DNA from 3 places in the Neorhizobium sp. R1-B genome. Region 1 is predicted to be linked to each of the others. Evidence: riboswitches for the same ligand, from Rfam matches in the RefSeq annotation. Region 1 holds a riboswitch; each other region holds the start of a gene.
The links. A riboswitch is a leader RNA that binds a small molecule or an ion and turns the genes downstream of it on or off. The one in region 1 is predicted to bind thiamine pyrophosphate.

Region 1 (7,832 bases):
GCCGAAGAACCCAGAATGCATCGCACCAGCGCAGCCGGGCGGAGGTTTCGACATCACCTGCAAGCTCGCCCAGGCGACGCTTCAGCAGTCGGGCGCGATCAAGTCCCCGATGCGCGTCTCGTACATGCCGGGCGGCATTGGCGCGGTTGCCTACAACGCGATCGTCGGACAGCGCCGTGACGAACCAAATGTCGTCGTGGCATTCTCCGCCGGATCGCTCCTGAACCTCGCCCAGGGCAAGTTCGGGGCATATTCTGAAAAAGACGTTCGCTGGGTCGCCAGCGTCGGCACCGACTACGGCGCTGTCGTCGTCCAGGACAGCAGCGAATACAAGTCGCTGACGGACCTGATGGCTGCCATCAAAAAAGACCCGAAGTCTGTCATCATCGGAGCCGGTGGCACGATAGGCAGCCAGGACTGGATGAAGGCCGCGATGGCTGCGCGTGCCGCAGGCATCGACTACAAAGCCATGCGCTTTGTGGCGTTCGAGGGCGGCGGGGATTGCGCAACCGCACTTCAGGGCGGACACGTCCATGTCTGCATGAACGACGTGGGTGACAGCCAGGCAGCAATCGATGGTGGCGCGCCGCTGAGGCTTCTTGCGATCTTCTCGGAGCAGAGGCTCCCAGGCAAGCTGTCCCAGGTGCCGACGGCCACCGAACAGGGATTTGACATCAAGTGGCCCATCGTCCGCGGGTTCTATGTCGGACCTGAAGTCAGCGACGCGGACTATAAGTGGTGGGCTGATGCTTTCGCCAAGACGATGCAGTCTCCCGACTACGCCGCGGAACTTCAGAAGCGCAACCTCTTCCCGCTTCCCATGACGGGCGAGGAGACGAAGGCGTTCGTGGAAAAACAGGTGGCGTCATACAAGAAGCTCGCCGCTGACTTCGGTCTCGCCACGACCAAATAAGGCCTCGCATCATGAAAACCGACCGCCTCCTGGGAGCGACCGCAATCGCGGTCGCAGCAATGATGCTCGTGTTCGGATACGCGCTTCAAGCACCCTTCGCCTACGAACCTGTTGGGCCCCGAGCGTTTCCGCTCATAGCTGCAGGCATGATCGCGCTGTGCGGCGTCATCTTGGTGCTGAGGCCCGGAGAACCGTCCTGCGAACCAGCGGGGCCTATCGGAGCGCTCGCAGCTTTATGTGGCTGTCTCGTTGGCTATGCGCTGCTCTTCCAGCCGCTCGGCTTCGTAATCGCGACGACAATCTTCATGGTCCCGATCGCGATGATCTTCGGCGCTAAGTGGTGGCAGGGTGCGGTAACGGGTGTCGTGCTCGCGGTCTCTTCCTACCTGCTCTTCGACCGAGTTCTGGAGGTCGTTCTTCCGGTGGGTCCATTCGGAGGGATCGTCTGATGGATTCGTTCAACTACCTGTTACACGGATTCGGAGTCGCTCTTGCTCCGACAAACCTGCTCCTGGCTGCGCTTGGAGCCGTCGTCGGGACGATGGTCGGTGTCTTACCGGGTCTTGGGCCCATCAACGCCGTTGCCATGCTGGTTCCAGTCGTGTTCGCGCTGGGACTGCCGCCGGAAGGCTCGCTGATCCTGATGGCGGCCATCTATATCGGCTCCGAATACGGCGGTCGCATCAGCGCCATCCTGCTGAACGTGCCGGGCGAAGCGTCTGCAGTGATGACCGCTCTGGAAGGCTATCCGCTCGCACGCCAAGGGAAAGCAGGGATTGCCCTGTCCCTGTCCGCCTGGACCTCGTTCGTCGGGTCGGCCATTGCGACCTTGGGGATTGTCCTTGCGGCCCCGGTTTTGGCGAAATGGGCCTTGGCATTCGGACCCGTGGAGTATGTCGCGCTCATGGTCTTCGCCTTCGCGTGTCTTACGGGCCTTCTCACGGACCAGCCCGTGAAGGCGATGCTCGCGATCGGGCTCGGGCTCGCGATCTCCACGATCGGCATCGATGCGAACTCGGGTGTCTACCGCTACACGTTTGGCTCGCCGAACCTGGTGGACGGCGTTCAGTTCGCCACTGTCGTGATCGGCCTCTTCGCGATCAGCGAGTTGCTGATCATGCTGGACGCCAAGCATGGTGGAGCAGCCGTCCGCATCGAGCAGTTCGGGCGCTCGCTATTCAACCGTCAGGAGATGCGCTTCACGAACATGGCGACGCTGCGTGGCTCGCTCATCGGGTTCTTCGTCGGCATTCTTCCGGGCGCGGGTGGGACCGTGGCTTCTGCGCTCGCCTACACCACCGAGAAACGTGTTGTCGAAAAGAGCGATCCGGAAGGGAGCCGTTTCGGAGAGGGAGATGTGCGCGGGCTCGCTTCGGTCGAGGCGGCAAACAACAGCGCTTCCAACTCCAACTTCATCCCGATGCTGACGCTGGGCATTCCAAGCTCCGGGACCACGGCGATCATGCTGGGCGTCCTGACGCTCTACAACCTGACACCCGGTCCCGCGCTCTTCCGCTCGCAGCCTGATCTGGTCTGGGGTCTCATCGCCTCGCTGTTCATTGGCAACTTCATCCTTTTGGCGATCAATATCCCGCTTGTCGGCGTGTTCGCCAGGATGCTGTCCGTCCCGGCCTGGGTCCTGGTGCCGTTCATTGTCGTCGTGAGCGCGATCGGGGTCTACTCGGGCAAATCGACGACATTCGATCTCGTCCTCATGGTCGGCCTTGGTGTCGGCGGTTACCTCCTGCGCCGTCTCGGCGTGCCCATGGCACCGCTCATCCTCGGCCTCGTGCTCGGTAAGATACTGGAGCAGAGCCTGAGGCGAGCGCTATCGCTCTCTGCCGGAGATGTGGCCATCCTATGGTCGAGCCCGATCTCGATTACGCTGTGGATCATGGCTGCCGCCGTCCTCATTATCCCCCTCCTTCTTCCGCGCTTCGCGAAGTGGAGGCACAAGACAGCACTGCAGGTGGATTGACCGCAATGAATTATCTTCTTCCTAACCCAAATGACGAAAATCCGGCGGGTGACAGGCTTCGCCTTCTCTTGCGCAAGCCGGAGATCGTCAGGATGCCGGGGGCGCATAACGGCCTTGCAGCGCTCCAGGCCAAGGCCGCGGGCTTCGAGGCGCTGTACCTGTCCGGGGCAGCGATGAGCGCTTCGATGGGGCTGCCCGATCTCGGAATCCTGACGCTCGAAGACGTCTTGTTCTTCACCCGGCAGATCGTTGGGGCCTCGGGTCTTCCATTGCTGGTCGATGGAGACACGGGCTTTGGCGAAGTCTTGAATGTCATGAACACGGTACGGCGTCTTGAAGAAGTCGGTGCTGCCGCGATCCAGATTGAGGATCAGGTGCTGCCGAAGAAGTGCGGTCACCTGAACGACAAGAAGCTCGCGACCCCCGAAGACATGGCAGCCAAGGTTGCCGCCGCAGCGAGGGCTCGTCGTTCTCTTGTCATCGTGGCACGTACGGACGCTGTCGCAGACGAAGGGATAGAACGGGCAATCGACCGCGCCCGTCTGTACGTCAAGGCTGGCGCGGATGCCATCTTCCCGGAGGCTCTGATCACCGAAGCCATGTTCGCCGAGTTCGCAGCCGCCATGGGAGGCGTCCCTCTCCTGGCTAACATGACGGAGTTCGGTCGCTCTCCTCCCATGACGGCCGGCGCGCTCCAGGACCTCGGCTACAAGATGGTGATCTGGCCGGTATCGTCACTTCGGGTCGCCAACAGGGCGCAGCAGGACCTCTACGGGGAGCTTGCCCAGCATGGCGCCACGACAGATTTGGTGGCCAGGATGCAGACACGGGCCGAACTATACGACCTGATTGACCTCGCGAGCTATGAATCGCTCGACGCCAGTATTGTCGCAAGCGCTGTACCCCAGGCGGAATCGCGACAGGAGTAGAAGCCCATGGGTGGCATTAAGACCAGTGACTGCGAGATGATCCCTGACCTGATACGTCGAGTTCTTCCTCCTTTAACACGAGGAACTGGTCACGGATGGCTGCCGCTCTGGTCGCCTGCGGTACCACCGACCGATCGCCAATGCCGCCGGGCGGCAACGCGCCTTCACCTCGGCGGTAGATGCCGTCTCGCGCGCTTCCTGGAAGCGGACATCGCTCACGGCGTCGTCACGTCGCGTGTGCCGAGATCGGTGCGGCCGCCCGGTAGCATCCAGCACGCCTTGTCTAGTGGATCGGCGCTGGACGAGAAATAATGCGCCGTCTTTCGTCGCGAACGACCGCACTGGCTGCAAGAATGCGTTGTGAACTAGACATCTTCATCCTCGTTCGGATTGGCTGGCAGCATGGGATGACTTCACCGCTGTTATCGTGGAATCGTGTTTATCGGTAAGTGCGGCGAATGTCGCAGCCAGCAGCCCAATCGTCGTCGAAAGAAGAATGATGCAGAAGAGCCCATAGGTCGCGTCGTTTTCTGTCAGCATCGCCCCCGTGATCGATGAAAGGGCCGCACCGCCGCCAACCGTCATGGCACCGGCCAATCCGGCGGCGCTTCCGGCGAGATCCGGACGCACCGAGAGCATCCCGGCATTGGCACTCGGCATGGTCAGGCCGTTGCCGATGCCGATCAGGATGCAGGGGCCGAATAGCGCAATGGCATTCCTGAAGCCTGCCAGAAACAGGGCCAAGCCGATTATAGGGCACGCGCACGCTACGACGCGCCCCATAATCATCATGGTGGTCAACGGCACGCGCCCGGCATATCGCCCCGACAGGAAGCTGCCGAAGATATAGCCCAGGGTTGTGACGCCCATGAAGATACCGAGCGTTCCGGCCTGTAGGTCATATGCCGATGTTGCCGCCAATGGAGCGCCGGCAAGGAAGGCATAGAACGCTCCAACCGAGAACGACATGCACAATCCGTAGGCCCAGAAGCGCGGCGCGCGGAACAAGGCCGGATAGGTTCGGAACTGCTGAGCAATCGTGTCCGAGCGCGCTTTGTTGGTTTCGCTCAGACCGAACCAGCACAAGAGGAACATCACTGCCCCGGCGAGGGCGAGACACCAGAAAATCGCCCGCCAGCCAAGGGCCTGATCTAAAGCCCCGCCGAATGCCGGGGCGAACATCGGCGCGATCGCCCAGATCATTGCCGTATAGCCGATCCTGCTCGCCGTCCGCTCCTTTCCGACGGTATCCCTGATGACCGCCATAGCGACCGGGTAGCAGGAGGTAATTGTAGCCTGAAGCATACGGAAGGCGAGGAATATCCAAATATCAGGCGATAGGGCACAGCCGATTGATCCAAGCGTGAAAGCAGCAAGGTTCGCCAGAATGATCGGTCGCCGTCCGAACCGATCCGACAGCGGACCCATGACCATTTCCACCGCAACGGCGACCACCGCATAGCCTGCCAACGACAAGCTAGCGAAAGCATAGCTTATATGAAAATCCCCGGCGATATTCGCCAGCGAAGGCAGGAACACGTTCAGCGGTATGACCGAAAGAGCGCACAATAGGATGATTGTCGAGAACCTTGGAGGGGAGCGCATCATGTCTCAGCCCTCTCCAAGCCGCTCCGCCGCGGAGAAATCGAGGGTGAGGGCAAGATCTTGATCGTGCTGCCTCTAGGGGTATTCGTTCCGAGCTTTGGTTTCGTCAGTGTCATTACGGCCTCGTCTAAGAGGCCGGCTGAGGATAGGTGTCGGACCCGTCCCTTCGCCGGCATGATCCGGATCAGGTTCAAAGGGTCACTGCGCTGCGTTGGCCAGCAGTATCTCAGCCCTTTGGCAGGGCACCCCTCGGTGTAGACGATGATAGAGCGAAAATCGCAAGCAAGCACGCTTTTTGAGGGGTACGGACAGTTACCACCTAAAACCTCACCTGGAAATTCACCCACCCCCTGGCAAGCATTCTCGCAGTGTCAACCCCGACTTTGTCTCACAAGCTGGATTTTAAACGCGTTTCTTCGGCAGCCGATGACCTCAAGGGGCTCAAGCCCACCGTTAACTGCGATAAGCAACATGTCCGCTTTTCCTACTGGCAATGCGCCAAGCTGACAGTCTGAATAGCGCCTTTATTTCCGCCGTTCAGACCACCGTTGCAGCTTCCCGAAAGCTGACGGTCTGCCAAGCCGGCACTAAGGCCTCGAATGGGTCGCAGCGGTTACTCCGCCGATCGCATTGCCGCCGTGCGCGGCCATGAACATGGCGACGGCCGATCGGCAGTAGGATTCGATCTCCTTGTCGTCCTCTGCTCGCCCCTGATCGAAGCGTGCAATAATCAGGAGATCGGACCCTTTGAAAAGCGCAGCGAACAAGCGGGCGGACCGGAGAGGATCGGGCACGTTTAGAACCGCCTTGTCGTGCAATTGACGCAACAGAACCTCGATTTGGGCGATGATATGGGCGGGGCCGGCGTCGTAATGCAGCTTACCCAACGACTTTTGATTCGTCGTGTCGGCCATGACCATGGCTTCGACATTGCGGACGTCCGGGCGCAACAGCGTGCGAAGCAGGGACGATCCCACCGCCATGAGCTGATCTTCGGCCGAACCGTCGACGCCTTCAAAAAGGACCTGCGGGATTAACTGATGGCACCGGGCCGCAAACGCCGCGCCAAACAGGGCCTCTTTGCTCTCGAAGTGCCTGTAGATGCTGAGTTTGGATATCTTCGCCCGCTGAGCGACCTTGTCCAATGTCGTCGCTTGAAAACCCAATTCCGCAAAAAGTTCGCTCGCGGCGTCGACTATGGTTTGACCAAGCGCCTCGTTAGCGGGCCGGCCGCGCCGGCCTCGACTATTTTCGGTCATTTCAATTCCAGTCCTTGACAGTATCTTTATTCTCGAATTACGATACCACTTAGTTTCAGAAATATGCAAGCCAATGAATGAATCGAAAAACACGAGGGCGCCATGCAACGACGAACACTGCTAAAGCTGGCCGCGCTGTCCACCATCGGCCTTCCGCACGCCCAAGCCATCGCGGGTTCGAACCCAACATCCTCTACCCACAATACGGAGCCCACTACCATGGATGACGTCATCATCATCGGCGGCAGCTTTGCCGGTCTCGCCGCCGCCCTGCAGCTCGGCCGTGCCCGCCGTAAGGTCACCGTTCTTGATACCGGCCTGCCGCGTAATCGCTTCGCGGGCCGCTCGCACGGTATGCTCGGCCACGATCACAAGCCACCGCTGGACATCCTGGCCGAGGCGCGGCAACAGCTGGCGCGTTATCCCGCGATCCGGCTGGTCAATGCCCGTGCCGACAGCATTTCCGGCACCATCGACAACTTCTCCGTCCTCACTGGCGATGGCGAAAGCCTTGGGGCGCGCCGCCTGATCCTGAGCTATGGCGTCGTTGACCAGATGCCTGATGTTCCGGGCTATGCCGAGAGCTGGGGCACATCCATCATTCCATGCCCCTATTGCGACGGCTTCGAAGTCGCCGGCCAGCATTGGGGCCTCGTCTGGTCCGGTCCGCAGTCAATGAACCAGGTCAGGCTATTTCGCGATTGGACTGACAGGCTGACGGTCTTCGCCGATGGTCACGAGATTTCATCCGATATCCGGGCCGATTTGGCGGGCCGCAACGTACCTGTCGTCGATGGCCGGATCACCGGCGTCGCCCGTCACGGGAGCCACAACGCCACGATCAAGCTCGATACCGGGCCAAACGTTGCGGTCGACATCCTGTTCGCGCATCCGCGCAACAAGCCGTCCGCGAGCCTGCATGAATCACTGGGTCTCGCCACGGCCGACACACCCCTCGGCGTCGTGCTCAAGGTCGACGAGCGCCGCGAAACCAGCATGCCGGGCATCTACGCTGCCGGCGACCTCACCAACCCCGTCTTGCCCTCGGTCACCACGGCAACATGGCAAGGCGCGATGGCGGGTATCTTCGCCCAACAATCGATGCTGGTTTGAGAGCACAGATTGGAGATGAACATGGCCGTCGAACC
Region 2 (7,832 bases), 240 kb from region 1:
CAGCGCGATGGCTGTGACCTTGCCCACCATTTCGAGGACCGCACCGCCTTTCATCAACAGACCGCGCCTGGCACCGGAGGACAGTGACGCAGCAATTGCAGCAGGCGTTGAGATGACCAACGCACAAGGGCAGCCGATCAGAAGAATGGCAAGCCCTTTGTAGATCCAACCTTCCCAGGCTTCACCAGTGATAAGTGGCGGCAACACTGCGACCAGCGCTGCGACGACCACGACGGCTGGCGTATAATAGCGCGAAAAGCGGTCGATGAAGCGTTCGGTCGGTGCCTTGCTTTCCTGCGCTTCCTCGACCAGGCGCACAATCCGGGCGATGGTATTGTCGGCGGAAGCCGCTGTCACTTGCACCCGCAGGGCCGCGTCTCCATTCACCGTGCCGGCGAAAACCGCATCGCCGACAGTCTTTACGACCGATATGCTCTCGCCCGTCACCGGCGCTTCATTGATTGCGCTTTCGCCGGCGACAATGATGCCGTCCGCAGAGATGCGGTCGCCTGGCCGCACCAGGATGATCGATCCGATCCCAAGATCTTCTGCCGGTACTTCTCGTGTCTTGCCGTTTATTTCCAGCAGCGCGGTCTTCGGCACCAGTGCCGTCAGGCTTTGAATACTCTGGCGCGCTTTGCCGGCGGCGACACCTTCCAGAAGCTCCCCGACGAGGAATAGGAAGACCACCGCCGCCGCTTCCTCCGACGCATCGATGACCACGGCACCAAGGGCAGCGATGGTCATCAGCATCTCGATCGAAAACGGCGTACCCGCCAAGGCCGCCATGACGGCGCGGCGGGCGATCGGCACCAAGCCGACGAGCATGGCGGCTACGAAGATATAGGTGTCGTAGGCCGGAACCAGGTGCCCGACCCCATAAGCTGCTGCCAGTGCAATACCTGCCAGTATCGTCAGCCGTCCTTTGGCGCTCTTCCACCACAATCCGTCCATGCGATCGTGCTCATGCAATCCTGCAAGATCTTTCGTCTCGGGGAGACCATGGTCGTGACCTTCATGATCAAGGCCGTGATCCGGCAGCTCTGCTGGTCGAGGCGACTTCTGCCCAAGAGCGCGCAGCGAGTAACCAAGCCCGGTAACCTTCGTTTCGATCACTGGCAGGTCGCACGTTCCATCATGGCTGACCATCATCGTGCCTGCAGCAACAGAAACGGAAACATCCTGGACGCCGGGAATGCGTCGAACTGCTGTGTCGATCTTTGCCGCGCAACTTGCGCAATCCATTCCGCCGATCTTGTAACGAGCCTGATTCTTTGCTGTCATCTTTCTCTCCGCCTGGGATCGGGTACCATAACTACAACCTCTAGCGACTAGAGCTACAAGTAGTTTTTTTGACAAAAATCGCTGGCGCCCATGGCGGCATATGCGCTAGTCCTTGCCTCAGACAGGGGCGTCCGGGTTGCCGGGCTGAGAAGTACCCTTTGAACCTGAACCAGATCATGCTGGCGGAGGGAGTCGCCTGGGCTTTTTCTGATGAAATGCCCTGCGCCCCTCCACCTGAAAAGGCGAGGACGCAGATGACAGACACTCCAGGCCAGATTCTATCGGCAATGCGCCAAAAGAACCCCCTTGTGCAGAACATCACCAATTTCGTGGCGATGAACATTGCGGCCAATGTGATGCTCGCCGCCGGCGCCTCGCCAGCCATGGTGCATGCGAAGGAGGAAGCAGGAGATTTCGCTCGCATCGCTGCGGCGTTGACGATCAACATCGGAACGCTTTCGCCTTACTTCCTTTCCGGCATGAAGGAAGCGGCAAAAGCTGCCAGCGAGGAGGGCAAGCCCTGGATCCTCGATCCAGTCGCCCATTTCGCGACCCCCTACCGCAGCGCTGCCGTTACAGAACTCCTGGCGCTGAAGCCCACAGTCATTCGCGGCAACGCCTCGGAGATCATGGCACTTACAGGAGCGCAATCTCGCGGTCAGGGCGTCGACAGCGGCGACAAAACCGAAAAGGCCGAAGACGCCGCCGTTGCGCTTGCTCGTGATCACGCCTGCGTCGTAGCCGTTACCGGCGAAATGGACTTCGTTACCAACGGTTTTCGCTCCGTCCATATCCTCGGCGGATCTGATCTTATGCCTCGTGTTACGGCACTTGGTTGCTCTCTGACCGCTCTGGTTGGTGCCTTTGTCGCAGTCCGTCCGGATAGGCCGTTCGACGCGACGGTGGCCGCCCTCGCGATGTTCGCGGTCGCGGGGGAGGAAGCAGCACTCACTGCTAATGGCCCCGGTTCTTTCTCTCCCCTTTTTCTTGACCGGTTGGCATCGCTTTCGCCAGAGACGCTGGATGCCAAAGCGAAGGTCGTAGCAGCATGAAAGCCTTCGATCTATCCGTCTATCTCGTCCTCGATCCCGAGTTATGCCAAGGCCTCGGCATGGCGCAGACCGCTCGGCTCGCCGTGGAAGGTGGTGCGACCATGGTTCAATTGCGTGACAAAAACGCCAGCACCGCAAGGATGATCGAGACCGGTCAGGCGTTGAAAGCGGCACTCGCAGGCAGCGGCATACCTTTGATCGTCAATGACGATGTCGAAGCCGCGATCGCCATCGGCGCCGAGGGAGTGCATGTGGGACAGAGCGACATGGGGGCATCGATGGCGCGCCGCCGCGTCGGAGAGGGTATGATCGTCGGCGTGTCGGTCGAAACCGAGGAGCTTGCGCAGGGCGTCGATCCATCTCTCGTCGACTACGTCGGAATAGGCCCGGTCTTCGCCACTCCCACCAAACCGGATCACAAGCAGCCGATCGGCTTCGATGGATTGGCGCGTATCGTGGCGGCCGCATCGGTGCCAGCGGTCGCCATCGGCGGCCTCAGGGCGGAACACGCCGGCAAGGCGCTGGCGGCAGGTGCCCACGGGATCGCCGTAGTCTCCGCCATTTGCGGCCAGCCGGACCCGAAGGAAGCCGCACGAAGAATAACTGACGAGGTCAGAAAGGCGCGCCTATGATCCGCAATGTTTTATCCATCGCAGGCTCCGATCCCTCCGGCGGCGCGGGAATTCAGGCGGACCTGAAGACGTTTTCGGCGCGGGGCACCTTTGGAATGGCAGTCCTTACTGCCTTGACGGCGCAAAACACGGTCGGGGTAACAGGCGTGCATCTCGTACCACCCGCTTTCGTGGCCGAGCAGATCCACGCCATTTTTGCCGACATCCGGGTCGATGCGGTCAAGATCGGCATGATTGCCAATGCCGAAATCGCCGAAGTCGTTGCGGATGTCCTCCGTCCCTATCATGACAATCTGCCGATCGTGCTCGATCCTGTCATGGTCGCCAAAGGGGGGGCGTCACTTCTGGCTTCCGATGCGATAGAGATCCTGATCCGTCGGCTAATACCCATGTCCACGCTGGTCACGCCCAACCTGCCGGAAGCCGCTGCTCTTCTAGGTGAAGCGATGGCGGTAGACCGCGCGGGGATGGCCGAGCAGGCCGAGAGACTGCTCCGGCTGGGGCCGAAGGCGGCGCTGATCAAGGGTGGCCATCTTGAAGGGGCAGAGAGCCCCGACGTCCTGGCGGAATCCACCGGTCTTCACTGGTTTGAGGGTACGCGGGTCTCAACGCAAAACACCCATGGCACAGGTTGCACCTTGTCCAGTGCGATAGCCGCCGAGCTTGCCAAAGGCGCTCCGCTTGCCGAATCCGTTGCGATCGCCAAGGTCTATCTTGCAGGCGCCATAGCTGCAGCCGGCACACTGAGTGTCGGCAACGGCCACGGACCTGTTCAGCACTTCCACGCGCTGTGGGCGAGTGAACAACAGCCGAGCTGACCTGGGCGGGAAGGTTGCCGGCCTCCCCTCACGAAAGGCGCTCCATCTCGATGAGATAAACGACGCTGCTCTGCTCGGCGGTCAAATGGACATGCACATCCGGGGCTATCCAGCAAAGGACGTCTTGTCCTTCTGCCGCAAGCTCGATTCCATCCGCCCGAACCATGCAGGTGCCCGTGAAAACAATCGCGAAAAGCGCCTTGGCGGTATTGAAGACAAGGGATCCCTCGAAGGCACATCGCTGCACGTGATGCCATGCGTGGCCGCGAAGCGTCATGACGTTGAGGTCGGTAATCGGGCCGCCCAGACATCTGGCGGAGACGTCACTATCGCCGGAAAATGGAAACGGGTCGCATAATGCCCGCATTTCCGGCTGCAGGACGCCGTCCACCGTTAGCTGCATGCCGTCGCCGGCAAGGACCGCGATGGTCCGGTCAATGCCGAGAAAGGGCGAGAAATCACTCTCGCCCTCTACTGTCGCGAGGCTGATGCGCCAGAGGAACCGTCCAATCGGATCGCCCGGCATAGGTTCGGACGCCACTTCCCGGGTGACGCCTTTGCCATTTTTCCAGGGCATGGCCCTGTGGTCGTCCGCCTTGAGAAGACGCATTTCGGTCCTCAATTGCCGAGGATGCCCGGCAGGCGCAAGCCCTTTTCCTTCGCGCATTCGAGCGCGATTTCGTAACCCGCGTCCGCATGGCGCATGACGCCGGTGGCCGGATCGTTCCACAGAACTCGCTCTAGACGTTTGGCCGCGTCATCGGAGCCGTCTGCGCAGATGACAACGCCCGAATGCTGCGAGAAACCCATGCCGACACCGCCCCCATGGTGCAGTGAGACCCATGTCGCGCCAGAGGCGCAGTTGAGCAGGGCATTGAGAAGCGGCCAGTCGGATACTGCATCCGATCCGTCCTTCATGGCTTCCGTCTCGCGGTTGGGTGAAGCGACGGAACCACTGTCCAAATGATCGCGGCCGATGACGACAGGTGCTTTCAATTCGCCACTCTTGACCATTTCGTTAAAGGCCAGCGCAAGACGGTGACGATCGCCCAGGCCCACCCAGCATATCCGGGCCGGCAGGCCCTGGAAGGCGATGCGCTCGCGGGCCATGTCCAGCCAGTTATGCAGGTGCTTGTTGTCCGGCAGCAGTTCCTTCACCTTGGCATCGGTTTTGTAGATGTCCTCCGGATCGCCGGAAAGTGCCGCCCAACGGAAGGGGCCGATACCACGGCAAAACAGCGGACGGATATAGGCAGGCACGAAGCCCGGGAAAGCGAAGGCGTTCTCAAGCCCCTCTTCCTTGGCAACCTGGCGGATATTGTTACCGTAATCGAGCGTGGGAACGCCCATATTCCAAAAATCGACCATGGCGGCGACATGGATTTTCATCGAAGCCCGGGCGGCGGCTTCAACCGTCTTCGGATCGCTTTCCTGCTTCGCCCGCCATTCGGCGACCGTCCAGCCGATCGGCAGATAGCCGTGAACCGGGTCATGGGCCGAGGTTTGATCGGTCACGATGTCGGGCTTTACACCACGGCGAACCAGTTCGGGAAATATCTCGGCAGCATTGCCGATGAGACCGACAGACTTGGCTTCACCCGCCTTCGTCCACTGGTCGATAAGTGCCAGAGCTTCATCCAAGGTATGGGCCTTCGCATCGACATAGCGGGTGCGCAGGCGGAAGTCGACGCGTGTCTCGTCGCATTCGACGGCGAGGCAGCAGGCACCGGCCATGACGGCCGCAAGCGGCTGGGCGCCTCCCATGCCCCCGAGACCGCCGGTCAGTATCCACTTGCCCTTCAGGTTGCCGCCATAGTGCTGGCGGCCGGCTTCCACGAAAGTCTCGTAGGTTCCCTGCACGATGCCCTGCGTGCCGATATAGATCCAGGAACCGGCCGTCATCTGGCCGTACATGGCCAAACCTTTGCGGTCGAGTTCGTTGAAATGGTCCCAGGTGGCCCAATGCGGGACAAGATTGGAATTGGCGATTAGGACACGCGGCGCGTCCTTGTGCGTCCGAAACACACCGACCGGTTTGCCGGACTGCACGATAAGGGTCTCCTCTTCGGTCAGCGTTTTCAGTGTCGCGACGATGCGATCGAAATCCTCCCAGGTGCGGGCGGCACGGCCGATGCCGCCATAAACCACCAGTTCATGCGGACGTTCGGCGACGTCCGGATCGAGGTTATTCATCAGCATGCGCAGCGGGGCTTCGGTCATCCAGCTCTTGGCGTTCAACTCCGAGCCTTGCGGTGCACGGACTTCGCGGATGTTGTGGCGTGGGTTGCTCATCTCAATTTCCCTCGGTCTTCAATTGATCCGCAACGGTTTCGATGCGTGTCAGGATCTCTTTCAGGTGTAAGCGCAGCTGCTCGGCCTTCGTCTCGTCATAAGCGAAGGGTGGTTCTTCAGTGACCAGATGGGAAATCTGCGAAAGCTCCATCTGGATTGCATGGACGCCCGTTTCCGGCCGCCCGTAGTGACGGGTCGTCCAGCCACCCTTAAAGCGGCCGTTGAGGATCGCCGTGTAGCCTCTGGCTGAGCGAACCACTTCGATAGCTGCCGCCTCGATGCGAGGATCGCAGGTACGCTCCATGTCCGTGCCGATGTTAAAATCGGGCAGTCGCCCTTCAAACAGGAACGGAATGACTGAACGGATGGAATGGCAATCATAGAGCACGGCGACACCGTGAATTGCCTTGACGCGCTCAATCTCGGCAAGAAGGGCTGCGTGATAGGGAGCGTGGAAGTGTTGCAGCCGATAGCGAGTATCGGCTTCGGTCGGTTCTTCGCCTGGCTTCCAGATCGGCTTCCCGTCAAAGTCCGTTTCCGGGATCAGACCGGTGGTATTCTGGCCGGGGTAAAGGCTCGCGCCGGTGGGATCGCGGTTTGCATCGATCACATAGCGATGAAAGGTCGCCCGCACTGTCGTCACTTGGGGCAGCAGGCCGGAATAGAGATCGTGGATGTGCCAGTCGGTGTCCGCGAGCAACCGTCCGTTCTCGTTCAGGCGCTCTCGAACGTCTGGTGGAACCTCTGTCCCTGTGTGAGGGAAGGCGAGAATGACGGGGGATGTGCCCTGAACGATTTCAAAGACTGCCATATTAGCCCTCCAATCCCGGAAGCAGACCGTCGGAGACGCTCGCGACGAGTGATCCGTCCGCCACAAGAGCACTTGCAGCAGACAGATCCGGCGCCATGAAGCGATCCTCTTCAAGGGTCCGGACGACGGCTCGCAAAGTGGCGATCGCCTTCTGCAGTTCGGGACTGGTGGTCAGCGGTGCACGAAAATCCACCCCTTGGGCCGCCGTCACCGCTTCGATGCCGATGATGCCGAAGAGGTTTTCCGTCATCTGCAGCAGCCGGCGCGCACCGTGGCAGGCCATGGAAACATGGTCTTCCTGGTTGGCCGAGGTCGGTGTCGAATCCACCGAGGCCGGATGCGCCATCTGCTTGTTCTCGCTCATCAAGGCGGCGGACGTGACTTCGGCAATCATCAGGCCGGAGTTCAACCCGGGCTTCCTGGCCAGAAAGGCCGGAAGCCCGTAGGAAAGCGTCGGATCAACCAGAAGCGCTATGCGGCGCTGAGCGATCGCGCCGATCTCGCAAACCGCAATGGCGATCTGGTCTGCGGCAAAGGCCACCGGCTCGGCATGGAAGTTGCCCCCGGAAACGACGCTGTCGTCGGACAGAACCAGCGGGTTGTCGGTGACGGCATTGGCCTCGATTTCGAGCGTGTGGCCGGCCATGCGCAACAAGTCGAGACAAGCGCCGTCGACTTGCGGCTGGCAGCGGATGCAGTACGGATCCTGCACTCGCTCGTCACCCTGCAGATGGCTTTCCCTGATAACCGACCCGGCGAGCAAACCACGCAATGCCGCCGCCGTGTCGATCTGGCCCCTGTGGCCACGCAGCGCGTGAATGTCGGCGACAAATGGTGCGGACGACCCCATCGCCGCATCGGTCGAAAGCGCCCCGGTGATCAAAGCCGCCTGCGCCGCCCGATGTGCACGAAACAGGCCAGCGAGAGCCAGAGCTGTGGATGC
Region 3 (7,832 bases), on a different contig from region 1:
TATTTGGCGGCCATGGCTTCCAGTCCCTCCTTCTGCGCCTCAGCCCGGATATCATGCGAAATCCGCATCGAGCAGAACTTCGGGCCGCACATGGAGCAGAAATGCGCCACCTTGTGCGCTTCCTTCGGCAAGGTCTCGTCATGGAAGGAGCGCGCCGTTTCCGGATCGAGCGACAGGTTGAACTGGTCCTCCCACCGGAACTCGAAACGGGCGCGGGAAAGCGCGTCGTCGCGAACCCGGGCTGCCGGATGGCCCTTGGCGAGATCGGCCGCATGCGCGGCGATCTTGTAGGTGATGACGCCGACCTTGACGTCGTTGCGGTCCGGCAGGCCGAGATGTTCCTTCGGCGTCACGTAGCAGAGCATCGCCGTGCCGAACCAGCCGATCATCGCTGCCCCGATCCCTGAGGTGATGTGGTCGTAGCCGGGAGCGATATCGGTCGTCAGCGGCCCGAGCGTGTAGAACGGCGCCTCGCCGCAAACCTTGAGCTGCTTGTCCATGTTTTCCTTGATCTTGTGCATCGGCACATGACCGGGGCCTTCGATCATCACCTGGCAATCCTTCGCCCAGGCGATCTTGGTGAGTTCGCCGAGCGTCTCCAGCTCCGCAAACTGCGCCGCGTCGTTGGCATCAGCGATCGAGCCGGGACGCAGGCCATCGCCGAGCGAGAAGGACACGTCATAGGCCCGGCAGATATCGCAGATTTCCTCGAAATGCTCGTAGAGGAAGCTCTCCTTGTGGTGATGCAGACACCACTTTGCCATGATCGAGCCGCCGCGCGAGACGATGCCGGTGACGCGATTGACGGTGAGCGGGATGTAGGGAAGCCTGACGCCCGCGTGGATGGTGAAATAATCGACGCCCTGTTCAGCCTGCTCGATCAACGTGTCGCGATAGACCTCCCAGGTCAGGTCTTCGGCGATGCCGTTCACCTTTTCGAGCGCCTGGTAGAGCGGCACCGTGCCGATCGGCACCGGCGAATTGCGAATGATCCATTCGCGGATATTGTGGATGTTCCGGCCGGTGGACAGGTCCATGACCGTATCCGCACCCCAGCGGATCGACCAGACCATCTTTTCGACCTCCTCCGCCATGGAGGAAGTGACGGCGGAGTTACCGATATTGGCGTTGATCTTCACCAGGAAATTCCGGCCGATGATCATCGGCTCGCTTTCGGGGTGGTTGATGTTGGAGGGGATTATCGCCCGTCCTTCCGCGACTTCGCGGCGAACGAATTCAGGGGTCACGAAATCCGGAATATGCGCTCCGAAGCTCTCGCCGTCACGGATGAGAGCTTCCTTGGCCGCCTGCCGGCCGAGATTTTCGCGGATGGCGATGAACTCCATTTCCGCCGTGACGATGCCGGCGCGCGCATAGGCAAGCTGGGTAACGGCCCTGCCGTCTTTCGCCTTCAGGGGCGTGTTGCGGACCGGGAATTCCGGCGTCAGGCGATCGCCGGTGACAAACCCGTTGTCCTCCGGTTTCACGACGCGGCCTTCATAGGATTCGACATCGCCGCGCGCCCTGATCCAGCTTTCGCGCAGCCGCGGCAGGCCGGCTTCGATCGAGACCGCATGGGCCGGATCGGTGTAGGGGCCGGAGGAATCGTAGACGGTGACCGGCGGCTCGCCGGAGGTCGGATGCAGCGCGATCTCACGCATCGGCACCCGGATATCCGCGTGGACGACACCGGATTTGAAAACTTTGGTGGAGGCGGGAAGCGGACCGGTCGTGACGACAGGCGTAAGCTTTGGTGTGGCGATATTCATGGGTGAGGCTCCAAGGTTTGCCGTTTGGAGACCCAGTTCCAGTGTTGGAATGATGGAAAAACGCCTGAGCCGATGGACGGGAATCCCGCCTGAAAGCCGTGAGCGCTCGCACCGTCCCTACGCCAGTATGAACTGGATCAGGTTCAACGGGTCACTGCGCCTCGGCGGCAAAGCCGTCCGACCAGCAGTATCTCAGCCCCTTGCCGGGACCCCCCTGGTGAATGCGAGCATCAAAAACCTGCCGAGCGCCCGTGTCAAGCCAAAGCTGGCCATGCGGATATCTCGGATTTTAGCGAATCCCGCAGCCCTAACTTCACGACGTTTCTTACCGGAATTTTATGCTTTCCGACGTAGACAGTGTTCCCGGCGATGAACGCAAATTCCAGTCATTGGAGATGTCGAGATGAACGAGACTATTCGCGAACTGCTGGCACGGGTCGGCGGGCTTCCGGTTGCAGTGACCGAACTTGAAGATGCGGCCGATCTTTATGCGGCCGGGCTTTCCTCCTTTGCCTCCGTGCAGCTGATGCTGGCCATCGAAGAGGCTTTCGACATCGAGTTTCCCGACAGCCTCCTGAATCGCAAGTCCTTTGCCAGCATCTCGGCAATCGAGCAGACGGTCGCCCAGATCGTGAAAGCCCGTGAGGCTGCGTGATGAGCCTCCCAGCCTTTGCCGCCGACATGACGCTCGGCGCACGTGCCCGCCGAGTGGCGGAGGTCGCGGCCGAAAATGCCGACCGCGTCGACCGGGAAGCCCGTTTTCCGCAGGAAGCGGTCGATGCCATGAGGGCCGAACGCCTGCTCGGCATTCAGGTCCCCATATCGCTTGGCGGCGAGGGGGCTTCGACACAGGAGATCGCGGAGGTCTGCTCCATCCTGGGACAGGCATGCGCGGCAAGCGCCATGGTCTTCGCCATGCACCAGATCAAGGTGTCAAGCCTGGTCGAGCACGGCGGCGACAGCGAGTGGCATAGGGATTTCATGCGCGAGCTTTGCGCCCGTCAGCTTCTTGTCGCCTCCGCGACAACGGAAGGCGGCATCGGTGGCAATCTGCGCAATTCCATCTGCGCCATCGAGATCGACGGAAACATCTGCCGCCTGACGAAGGACGCGACCGTCATTTCTTACGGCGTTCATGCGGATGTCATCATGGTGACCTCCCGCGCCCACGCCGACGCGGCTCCGGGCGACCAGGTCATGACCGTTTTCAGGAAGAACCAGTATACGCTGGAAAAGACGGTGGACTGGGATACGCTCGGCATGCGGGGCACCTGCTCTGACGGCTTTATCTTCAAAGGCGAGGCGCCGGTCACGCAGATCTTCCCGAAACCGTTTGCCGAAATCGCGGCGCAGAGCATGCTTGCCTCGTCGCACCTCCTCTGGAGCGCGGTATGGTATGGCATCGCAGCCGATGCGGTATTGCGTGCGCAGGCCTTCGTGCGCGCCGCCGCTCGCAAGGCGAATGGCACCACGCCGCCCGGCGCGTTGAGACTCGCGGAAACATCCAACCTGCTGCAGCTCCTGAAGTCGAACATTCTTTCGGGCCTGAAGGCCTACGAGGACGCCAAGGCTGAGCCGGACCAGCTTTCCTCGATGGCGTTTTCGATCGCCATGAACAACGTCAAGCTCGCCTCGTCGGAGACGATCCTGACCATCATCAACCAGGCGATGATCATCTGCGGCATCATGGGTTACAAGAACGGCACGCCTTATAGCCTCGGCCGGCATCTGCGCGATGCCCATTCGGCCCAGCTGATGATTTCCAACGACCGCATTCTGGGCAACACGTCGACCATGCTGCTCGTACAGAAACCGGACACCAGCCTTCTCGGCTGACGCCCACCCGTCAATGATTGCCCGTCAAATGAATTGAATGAGGTGAAGCCATGGATATGCAAGTTTCCTTTCTCGACCGCCTGTTCGACGCAGGCCTTCTGATCGACACCGGCGTCGACGGGCTTTATGGCCGCAGCGGCCGGTTCGAAGATGTGATTACGGCCTTCGAGCGGCTGATCGACAGGATAGGCGGGGCCGACGGCGCGGAAGCCATGCGCTTTCCGCCCGGCATGAACCGCGCCTTCTTCGAGCAGAGCGGCTACATGAAGAGCTTTCCGCAGCTCGCCGGCACCGTGCATTCCTTCTGCGGCAACGAGCTCGACCACATGAGCCTGTTGAAATGCATGGAAGTGGGCGAGGAAGACTGGACGAAGGGTCAGGAAGCGACCGATATCGTGCTGACGCCGGCCGCCTGCTATCCGCTCTACCCGACCGTTGCCCGGCGCGGCAACCTGCCGAAGTCCGGCGCTCTCTATGATCTGCAGAGCTACTGCTTCCGCCACGAGCCCTCCAAGGACCCGGCCCGCCAGCAGCTGTTCCGCATGCGTGAATATGTCTGCATGGGCACGGAACAACACGTCACCGATTTCCGCCAGCGCTGGATGGATCGCGGCGTCGAGATGATGAAGTCGGTCGGCCTCGAGGTGACGATCGACATCGCCAACGACCCCTTCTTCGGCCGCGCCGGCAAGATGCTGGTCAACAACCAGCGCGACCAGAACCTCAAGTTCGAGCTCCTGATTCCGATCACCTCGGTTGCCAAGCCGACCGCCTGCATGAGCTTCAACTATCATCAGGATAGTTTCGGTTTGAAATGGGGCCTGAACCTGGAAGACGGCAGCGTCGCACACACGGCCTGCGTCGGTTTCGGGCTGGAGCGGATCGCACTCGCTCTCTTCCACACCCACGGTCTCGACGTGAAAGAGTGGCCGGAATCCGTCCGCGCCACCCTGTGGGGCTAAGGCCATGGCTGGAGTTCTAGCCGGTCTTGATCCGGCCAGCTACAGGCCGCATGCGCTACATTCGGCGGAGCGCATCTGGCCGGAGACCAATTGTTATGTGGACCTCTGGATCGAGGTGCTTTCGGCGCAGGGCCTTCCGCCGGAAGCCATGCTGGGTTTCACATTGACCCAGGATTTTGAGGGCGACCAGTTCACCTTTTTCAAGGTGCCGCTGGAGGATCTCGAAGCGCTTTACGGCATCCGCGTCACGGAACTGGCGATCTTCGACAGGCCGGAGCGGCATGTGCTCGAGCAAATCGGCCGCGGCCGGTTGACGCTGCTGGAGCTCGACAGCTACTTCCTGCCGGATACGCGCGGAGTGACCTATCGCCAGGAGCATGGCAAGACGACGGTGGCGGTAAACCGGCTCGACCTGGAGAAGCGCGAGCTGGACTACTTTCACAACGGCGGCTTCTTCCATTTGTCCAGTGAAGATTTCGACGGCCTATTCCAGACGAATGCGGCCCCGGAGGCGCTGCCCTTCCTGCCGTACACCGAATTTGCAAAGTTTCCGGCGACCTATCCGGCTGCCAGAGACATGCGGGAGACGGCGTGGAAACTCTTGCGGCACCATTTCGCCAGACGGCCGGAGCAAAATCCGATCCGGGCTTTCGCCGAGGTCTTCCCGACCCAGGTCGAGCGCCTGGCCGAACGCGATTTCGGCTTCTTCCACAAATATGCCTTCAACACGCTGAGGCAGGTGGGGGCCAATTTCGAACTTCTGGCTAGCCATCTCGACTGGCTGAATAGCAAGGGTTTTGCGCAGGCGGAAAAACATGCGCTGAGAATTGCTGAAGTCGCCAAGTCTACGCAATTCCAGCTTGCCCGCGCCGTCACCCGCAAGAAATTTGACCCGCTGGCAACGGCGCTCGATCCGGCCGTCGAAGCCTGGGATCTGCTGGCGGCAGAACTGGCCATGACATTGGCCCAGACCCGCGAGGCCGCGTGAGCGCACTTTCGCTGATCGGCACTGAGACCAGTCTTCTTTCGGAGGGCTGGTCATTGCTTTTGAGCGAGCGCGACGCCTATTCGCTGCCAAGTCATCTGCCGCCTGCCCTCGACGATATTCCGGCGGCCGTGCCGGGCACGGCTGCGGCCGCTCTGGAAGCCGCCGGCCGCTTCGACCGCGATGAACCGGAGCCTCTGATCGAGAAAGATGCCTGGTATCGCCGCTCGCTTGCCGGCGAGGCACCCGGTACCGCAATCCTTCGCTTTGACGGCCTCGCCACGGTGGGGGAGGTTTATCTCGGTGATCGGCTGGTCCTCTCGTTTGACAGCATGTTCGAAAGTCACGACGTGCCGGTAGAGCTGACCGGCGGCGAGACCCTGTCGATTTGTTGTCGCGCGCTGAAACCGCATCTGGACAAAACCGGACCGCGTGCCCGCTGGCGCCCAAGGCTCATGAACAATCAGGGCCTCCGGCTGGTTCGCACCACCTCGCTGGGCTTCATGCCCGGCTGGTGCCCCGAAATCCATGCCGTCGGTCCATGGCGACCGGTGTCGCTGGTGAGGCCGGGCGAAGACTGCCTTACCGACCTTTCGATCGCCACGGACTTCGTCAGCCACGAGGGCGGCATCCTCAGGGTCGCCTTTTCCTATGAGGGCCCGGCACGCGATCTCCGTCTGATCTGTAATGGCCAAGAGGCCGAGTTTTCGCTCGCCGACGAAAGATATTCAGCCGAACTTCGTCTGCCTGACGCAAAACCCTGGTGGCCGCATACCCATGGTGAGCCTGCGCTTTACGACGTCACCCTGCAGATCGACGGAAAGGCGACGTTGCTTGCCAGAACCGGCTTTCGAAACATGACAGTCGATCGCGGCACCGATGGCAATGACTTCGCGGTCCTCATCAACGGCGAGAAGATTTTCTGCCGCGGAGCCGTCTGGACGACAGCCGACATCGTGAAACTGCCGGGCGAGCGCGCCGCCTATGAGCCATGGCTGAGGCTCGCGAGGGATGCGGGCATGAACATGATCCGTATTCCTGGCGTCGCGGCCTACGAGAGCGGTGACTTCTTCGCGCTTTGCGACGAGCTCGGGCTGTTGGTCTGGCAGGATTTCATGTTCGCCAATTTCGATTATCCCGCGACCGATCCGGATTTCGTGATTCACGTGAAAAAGGAAATCTCCCAGTTCCTGAACGCGACACAAGCGTCTCCATCGCTTGCTATCCTTTGCGGCGGCAGTGAAATCTATCAGCAGGGGGCCATGCTCGGTCTGCCGGAGCGCATCTGGAAAGGAGCGTTCTGCGAAGAGATTCTGGCAGAGCTCGCCGCTCGATACCGGCCGGACCTGCCCTATGTGGCTAATTCCCCTTCCGGCGGAGCTTTGCCCTTCCATCCCAATGCCGGTGTCGCGCATTACTACGGCGTCGGCGCCTATAAGCGCCCGCTCGAAGATGCGCGGCGGGCGAATGTGCGCTTTGCCGCCGAATGCCTGGCCTTTTCCAACCTTTCCGGAACCGAGACATTGGCCGACGGCAAGGCCGGCATTCCTCGCGACAGAGGTGCCGACTGGGATTTCGAGGACGTGCGCGACCACTATCTCGGCGATCTCTACGCCGTCGACCCGCAGGAGCTTCGGCAGAATGACTTTGAGCGCTATCTCATGCTCTCCCGCGTCGTTACCGGGGAGGTGATGGAAGCTACCTTTGCCGAATGGCGACGGCCGGGCTCCACCTGCAACGGTGCCTTGGTATTTACCTTTCAGGACGTGATGCCGGGCCCCGGATGGGGCGTGATCAGCGTTGACGGTCTGCCGAAACCGGCCTGGTACGCGTTGAAAAGGTCGTTTCGGCCGCTTCAAGTCCTCTTCACCGACGAGGGCACGAATGGGCTCGATGTTCACCTCCTGAACGAGACGCCAGGCAGCTTACCCGTAAGTTTGGAGATTGCCTGCTTGCGGGACGGCAAGCTTCCCGTGGTTTCCGGCCGACGTGAACTGAGGCTGTCTGGTCGGGGCAGCGAAAGCCTGGCCTGTACCGACCTCTTCGGCGCCTTCTTCGACACCGGCTATGCCTACCGCTTCGGACCACCCTCCCACGACGTGACCGTGGCCCGATTGAGGCATGGCGAGACAGGTGCAATTCTCGCCGAGGCCTTTCATTTTCCGCTCGGACGCCCCTCTGCACTTCATGATGCCGAGATAAGCGCGGCGCTGGTCGAGGATCCCTCAGGGTGCTGGCTGGAACTTGCAACCGACCTATTCGCACAGTCGGTCAATCTGG

Region 2: linked by a shared signal. The riboswitch ahead of thiM (hydroxyethylthiazole kinase) and the one ahead of EDE05_RS10630 (multidrug effflux MFS transporter) in region 1 are both predicted to bind thiamine pyrophosphate.
Region 3: linked by a shared signal. The riboswitch ahead of thiC (phosphomethylpyrimidine synthase ThiC) and the one ahead of EDE05_RS10630 (multidrug effflux MFS transporter) in region 1 are both predicted to bind thiamine pyrophosphate.

Annotation. Positions count from the first base shown of each region.
Region 1 is NZ_SOEM01000006.1:15,852-23,683, reverse strand. It holds gene EDE05_RS10650 (tripartite tricarboxylate transporter substrate-binding protein) at 1-913, shown strand, start outside; gene EDE05_RS10645 (tripartite tricarboxylate transporter TctB family protein) at 925-1,362, shown strand; gene EDE05_RS10640 (tripartite tricarboxylate transporter permease) at 1,362-2,891, shown strand; gene prpB (methylisocitrate lyase) at 2,897-3,820, shown strand; gene EDE05_RS10630 (multidrug effflux MFS transporter) at 4,196-5,428, opposite strand; TPP riboswitch at 5,570-5,685, opposite strand; gene EDE05_RS10625 (TetR/AcrR family transcriptional regulator) at 6,013-6,684, opposite strand; gene EDE05_RS10620 (NAD(P)/FAD-dependent oxidoreductase) at 6,904-7,797, shown strand; gene EDE05_RS10615 (isoprenylcysteine carboxylmethyltransferase family protein) at 7,819-7,832, shown strand, end outside.
Region 2 is NZ_SOEM01000006.1:253,519-261,350, reverse strand. It holds gene EDE05_RS11795 (heavy metal translocating P-type ATPase) at 1-1,284, opposite strand, end outside; TPP riboswitch at 1,398-1,492, shown strand; gene thiM (hydroxyethylthiazole kinase) at 1,539-2,336, shown strand; gene thiE (thiamine phosphate synthase) at 2,333-2,968, shown strand; gene thiD (bifunctional hydroxymethylpyrimidine kinase/phosphomethylpyrimidine kinase) at 2,965-3,786, shown strand; gene EDE05_RS11775 (HutD family protein) at 3,815-4,396, opposite strand; gene hutU (urocanate hydratase) at 4,405-6,078, opposite strand; gene hutG (N-formylglutamate deformylase) at 6,080-6,889, opposite strand; gene hutH (histidine ammonia-lyase) at 6,891-7,832, opposite strand, start outside.
Region 3 is NZ_SOEM01000010.1:180,088-187,919, reverse strand. It holds gene thiC (phosphomethylpyrimidine synthase ThiC) at 1-1,769, opposite strand, end outside; TPP riboswitch at 1,866-1,995, opposite strand; gene EDE05_RS15925 (acyl carrier protein) at 2,173-2,424, shown strand; gene EDE05_RS15920 (acyl-CoA dehydrogenase family protein) at 2,424-3,605, shown strand; gene EDE05_RS15915 (amino acid--[acyl-carrier-protein] ligase) at 3,656-4,567, shown strand; gene EDE05_RS15910 (DUF1839 family protein) at 4,572-5,555, shown strand; gene EDE05_RS15905 (glycoside hydrolase family 2 protein) at 5,552-7,832, shown strand, end outside.